DNA from 2 places in the Ligilactobacillus sp. MP3 genome. Region 2 is predicted to be linked to the other one. Evidence: predicted binding sites of a transcription regulator. Region 2 holds the regulator's gene; the other holds the start of a gene.
What was found. The regulator HrcA, encoded in region 2, represses chaperone genes, less so after heat shock. The targets are predictions, from matches to a motif close to TTAGCACTCNNNNNNNNNGAGTGCTAA.
Positions count from the first base shown of each region.

Region 1: clpP (ATP-dependent Clp endopeptidase proteolytic subunit ClpP) is a predicted target of HrcA. The motif match lies at 1,917-1,943, and genes of this name have one in related genera.

Region 1 is NZ_JANFQI010000001.1:90,470-93,687, reverse strand. Features, by position in the region: gene gap (type I glyceraldehyde-3-phosphate dehydrogenase) at 1-292, opposite strand, end outside; gene NOU10_RS00500 (sugar-binding transcriptional regulator) at 355-1,383, opposite strand; gene clpP (ATP-dependent Clp endopeptidase proteolytic subunit ClpP) at 1,985-2,578, shown strand; gene whiA (DNA-binding protein WhiA) at 2,628-3,218, opposite strand, start outside.
Region 2 is NZ_JANFQI010000002.1:133,058-136,275, reverse strand. Features, by position in the region: gene dnaK (molecular chaperone DnaK) at 1-639, opposite strand, end outside; gene grpE (nucleotide exchange factor GrpE) at 682-1,254, opposite strand; gene hrcA (heat-inducible transcriptional repressor HrcA) at 1,275-2,327, opposite strand; gene ribF (riboflavin biosynthesis protein RibF) at 2,448-3,218, opposite strand, start outside.

The sequences.
Region 1 (3,218 bases), on a different contig from region 2:
ATTCAAGAACTAAGTCTACGCCATCGTTCTTAACCCAAGGAATGTTCTTAGCATCAGCTTCAGCATAAACAGGAATTTCCTTACCATTTACGATAAGTGCGTTGTCTGTAGCAGAAACTTCACCGTCAAATTGACCATGAGCTGTATCATATTTCAATAAGTGTGCTAACATTGCTGGAGATGTTAAGTCGTTGATAGCAACAACTTCCAAGTCCTTAGATGTTTCAGCAATACGACGGAATGCTAAACGACCGATACGGCCAAAACCATTAATACCTACTTTAGTTGTCATAACTAAAATTTCCTCCTTTAGGAAATGAAAATTTTATTTTATTTTAAAAGGTAATAGAATTACTACCCTTTTAAAATCATCTTAGCAGCTCCTTCGTCAGTAATCAAGTATGTTTTCTCAGGAGCGTTCTTCATGTATGCTGCTATTGCTCGTGCTTTAGAACTACCACCAGCAACAGCGATTATACAATCCATATTCGCGAGATCTTCAAGTTGCAATCCAATTCTAGGAATCTTGTAAACAACTTTCCCCTTATCGTCAAAGAAATAACCAAAAGTCTCAGACACAGCCTTACGCTCTTTTAGCATTGCTACCACATTTTTAGGCATCGAACGTCTCTCTGCCATACTAATTGCTTCACCTATACTATGAACAGCAGCATTACTCTGTCTAATTAAATTCACAACTTCTTGTACTACGGGTTCATTAAGAAGCGGACGATAAGTATCTTCGCTAACCTGTTCAGGCACATATAATGTCCTGTGATTACCACCAGTTTTTTCAGCCATTAAGCCACATACATTATTCGCCTGAATATCTAACCTTTCGCCTATACCACCACGGGCAGGCACGAAAGTCAAATCTCTATCTACTGCAATTTCGGAAGTCAAACAGGTAGCAACTTTAGCCATCGTAGTACCACCCATTGCAGCAATGACATTTTTACCCTTAGGCAATTCCTTACCTAGGATATCATTTACTAACTTGCCCATGTCCTCAATAATCAAAGGCTGTCTATCACTATCTCCCGAAACAATTAAACAGTTTCTTATACCTAGGTATCGAGATAATTCTTTCTCCATTTGTTGTAACCCTAATAAAGAGTCCATCAACTTGGAAAGGCCTTGTATTGTTCTTTTACCTTTAGCAGTCAAAATCATACCAGACTTTGTTGAAGCAATTAATTCTTGCTTCCTTAAATAATCTGTTTCAGTCCGCAAAACTCGTTCACTCATGCCCAAGGTTTGTGCTAATACTCTTCTGCCAACTGGTTCAGACCAATCAATATTTCTTAAGATAATGAATCTTTTCCTCAGAACATCAATTAAATCCGGAACGATTGACTCAATCAACTCTACTTCCTCGCGCATTTTATGTCCTCTTTCTTGCGGGACTCTTGACGTCCAACAGTGTCATCGAGCGACCCAGTTAAGTTAAAAAGAAAAAGTACAACAACAATTAATTAACCATTAAACTGTTCTTATACCTCAACTACATTTGTAGTATATCAATATTCTTTAAATTTTGCAAGCCTTTAAACTCTCTAATTTGAGCGTTTCTTTATAAATTCTTTAAATCTTAATTAAATTAACTTTTCTATAAATAATATCGAAATATTCAGAATTTTTATTTCTAAATTTCATTTTGTAATGATAAAATCCGAACATTATTTATAATAAAATAAAAAGCCAGCTCAACCCTGAACCAGCTTAAAAATTAATTATATGCCGTCTCGGAGTCGAACCGAGATTACAAGAACCGGAATCTTGTGTGATATCCATTACACTAACAGCACAAATTAAATAACGTTATTGATTTTACTTCATATAAACTTTAAAAGCAATAAAATTATTTTCATTTAATTAAGGCTTTAAATTTGACCATTATTGACCTTTGTACTAAACTAGCAATATAAGAGCTTGAATGCTAAAATTATTCAAGAATATAAATTTTATTTAGGAGGTTTCTCTTATGAATTTAGTGCCTACAGTTATTGAACAATCTTCACAAGGTGAACGTGCTTATGATATTTATTCACGTTTATTAAAAGATAGAATTATTATGGTATCTGGTGAAGTCAATGATGACATGGCTAATGCTATCATCGCCCAACTTCTATTTTTAGATGCTCAAGATTCTGAAAAAGATATTTATATGTACATTAATTCTCCTGGTGGTTCTGTTTCTGCTGGTTTAGCAATCTACGATACAATGAATTTCGTTAATGCTGATGTTCAAACTATCGTTATGGGTATGGCTGCATCTATGGCTTCTGTCCTTGCAACAGCTGGTACCAAAGGTAAACGTTTTGCTCTACCTAATTCTGAAATTATGATTCATCAACCATTAGGTGGTGCTCAAGGACAATCAACTGAAATTCAAATTGCTGCTGAACACATTCTTAAGACTCGCAAGTTAATTAATCAAATCTTAGCTGACGGTTCTGGTCAAGATATTGAAACTATCAATAAAGATACTGAACGTGACAATTTCATGACTGCTCAACAAGCTGTAGATTATGGTTTGATTGATGGTATTATGAAGAATAAGAAGAAGATTAAATAATTAATACATTATAAAAAAGTTCCTAGACCATAAAATCTAGGAACTTTTTTTATAGTACCGCAATACTTTCACCAGCGCGTATTTTTTCGGCAATTTCATTTAATTTTCTCAACCTATGATTTATACCAGATTTAGAAATTGGTCCTCCAGGTATAAGTTCACCCAAATTCTTTAAGCTTTCTTCTGGATGCCCCAATCTCGCTATTGCTACTTCTTGTAATTTCTGTGGTAATTTATCAATTCCCACCTTAGCATCAATCAACTTAATATTATCAATTTGCTTTTTAGAAGCATCTGCGATTTTATTAAGATTAGCAGTTTCACAATTCACAATACGATTAACTGAATTTCTCATATCCCTAACAATTCTAATATCTTCAAATTTCAGCATAGCATTCGTTGCACCTATCAAAGATAAAAAGTCTGCTATTTTCTCAGCTTCTTTTAGATAAGTAATATAACCACTTCTTCTCTCTGTTTTCCTTGCATTTAATCCATATCTATTCATCATTTCACATATTGTATCATTATGATCTTCATATAGTGAGTAAATTTCTAAATGATATCTACTTGTTTCAGGATTATTAACAGAACCAGTTGCTAAAAATGCCCCACGTAAATATGATCTTACCTTGGCATC
Region 2 (3,218 bases):
TTCAACTAACCAATCAATGATCTTATTATCAAAATCATCACCACCAAGATGTGTATCACCATTAGTTGATAGAACTTCAAATACCCCATCACCTAATTCAAGGATAGAAACGTCAAAAGTACCACCACCAAGGTCAAATACTAAAATACGTTCATCTTTATCTAATTTATCAAGACCATAAGCTAAAGCTGCAGCTGTAGGTTCATTAACAATTCTTTCAACTTTCAAACCAGCAATCTTACCTGCGTCTTTAGTTGCTTGACGTTGTGAATCGTTAAAGTATGCAGGAACTGTAATAACAGCTTGTGACACTTCTTCACCTAAGTAGCTTTCAGCATAATCTTTAATGTATTGTAAAATCATTGCTGAAATTTCTTGTGGAGTATATTCTTTATCTTCAATCTTTACCTTATAGTTTGCATCTCCCATATGACGCTTTATAGAAGATACTGTATTTGGATTTGTAATAGCTTGACGCTTAGCTACTTCACCAACTTGTGTCTCACCATTTTTGAATGATACAACTGATGGAGTTGTTCTATTACCTTCTGGATTTGTTATAATTTTAGGATCTTTACCTTCTAGTACAGCAACAGCTGAGTTTGTTGTACCTAAATCAATACCAATGATTTTTGACATAAATGTATTACCTCTTTTATAAATATATTAATTAAATACTACTTATTGAGCTACAACAACCATCGCTGGTCGTAATACTCTATCTTTTAGCATGTATCCGTCTTGGAAAACTTGTACTATAGTTTCTGGTTCTTGTCCTTCTTCAACAGGAACTGTCTTTACAGCTTGGTGTAAAGTAGGGTCAAACACCTTTCCTAAAGAATCTATTTTAGTAACATTATTGTTTTTCAAGGCTTTTTCCATATCACGAGCAACCATTTCTATACCCTTTTTCAGTTGCTGTGATGCATCATTATCTACTTCAATTTCTAAAGCACGGTTTAAATTATCAATAACTGGTAAAATATCACGAGCTAAATCTTGACCCTCATATTTCAACAACATTTCTTGTTCTTTTTTAAAACGTTGTGTCATGTTAGCCATTTCAGCCTCAGCTCGTAAATACTTATCCTCAATATCATCGTACTTCTTTTGAAGTTCATCTAATGCTTTTGAAGAATCATCTGTCTCCTCTACTGATTTTTCGTTCTCAACAGATGAAGCTTTATCATCTTCTTTAATTTCTTTTTCACTGTCATCATTTTGCTCAGAAACTTTTACTTCTTCTTCAGACACATCGCCACCCCTTTCAATTATCACTCATCAAAATTTCGGTAATAATCAATTAATTTTTTAGTTAGCTCTTTTTGGAAAACTTCAACCAATCCTATCATCTTAGAATAAGGCATGTTAGTAGGTCCTAAAATAGCAATCATGCCACGACCATGACTCCCAACATTGTAAGTCGCCGATACGAGACTGTAATCTAACAATAACCTATCAGACATCTCATCACCTATTTTAATCGAAATTCCATGATGATCATGTGGATTAGTCGTATTATCTACTAACCCACCAATCTTATCTGATTCATCATCAATTAATGAATACAGGGATTTGATCTGTTCTAAATTATTACCATTAGCAAAATTTAACAAATTTCGCCTTCCACCAATATAAAACTGCTCTTTGATAGCTTTATCTAAGATTCCACCAAATACATCGATAAATCCATCAGATTTTTCAATATATTTAGTAAGTAACGGCTGCAATTCTTGTAGTTTAGAAGTGACTTCACTAAGGGAAGAACCTACCAATTTATCATTAATTAACCTAATAACAGCTTCTAGAGACTCTCCATCTATGTTATTAGGTAAATTATAAATTTGGCTTTCAACTGATCCATCACTGGCAACGAGAATAACCATTACTTGGCCATTTCCTAATGGTACCATCCTGAATCCTTCGAGTTTTAAATCACTAGCTTCTGGTCTCAAAGTTATCGCCGTATAATTAGTTAAATCAGACAATATCTTTGCAGACATTTCTATTATTTCATCAACTCTACGATATTCATTTCCAAATAGAGATTGAATACTTCTTACAGATTTAGAATCTATTTTAACGGGTTTAACTAAATTATCAACATAATAACGATATCCCTTAAGGGAAGGAATTCGACCAGAACTAGAGTGCTCTTTAGTTATAAAACCTTGTTTTTCAAGAACTGCCATTTCATTTCGAATAGTAGCTGAACTAACACGTATAGGTAATTGTTCTTGCAAAGTTTTAGAACCAATAGGCTGTCCTAAATCAGTATAATCTCGGATTATTGTTTCCAAAATCAACAACTGTCTTTCAGTTAGCAAACCAACCACCTCTTTTAGCACTTAACACATTAGAGTGCTAAGTCAATTATTAATATAACCTAGTTAATGGGATTAGTCAAGAGTTTTAGCCAAAAAATTAGCAGAGTAACCCTATAAGTGCTAATTTTTTTTCAAGTCTTCAAAAAAGACCTCAGTATCTCTTTTATCTTTATTTAATTGATCTATTAGTTCCTCAACACTATCAAATTTCACCATTTCTCTTAAAAATTTATACCATTTAACAATAACTTTTTCTCCATAAACACTTTTATCAAAATTAAATAAGTTTATCTCAACTGTTTTTTCTAAATCATCACCAAATGTTTCATTATGCCCTATAGATGCCATTCCTTCATACCATGAATTATCTTTACCTACTCTCACTTTAACAGCATATACACCTTCGCATAAAATACGTTCATTCTTAGGGATAGAAACATTTAAAGTTGGGAATCCTATTTTTCTTCCCCTCTTAAAACCATGTTCAACAGTTCCATGATTTTCATATTGGTATCCTAATAGTAAGTTAGCAGCTTCTACATTCCCACTATCTAAGTCTTTTCTTATCTGAGTAGAACTAATTTTTTGATCATTGCGTTGTAAGTGATCTACAGTTATTATTTCAAATCTTCCTTTTGCAAAATTCGAAATAGTATCCATATTAGCAATGTCATGTTTTCCATAAGTGTAGTCTTGGCCTGCAACAACACATATTGCGTGTAATCCCACTACATACTTATCTATAAAATCTTGTGGTGAAAGATAAGCTAAATTTTCATCAAACTTAACAACATAAGCTATATCTACACCTAAATTCTTAAAATGTTCCAGTTTTTCATCCAACATTGTTAAATATTTAAACTTTTCACCATCAATATTTTGAAAGATGAT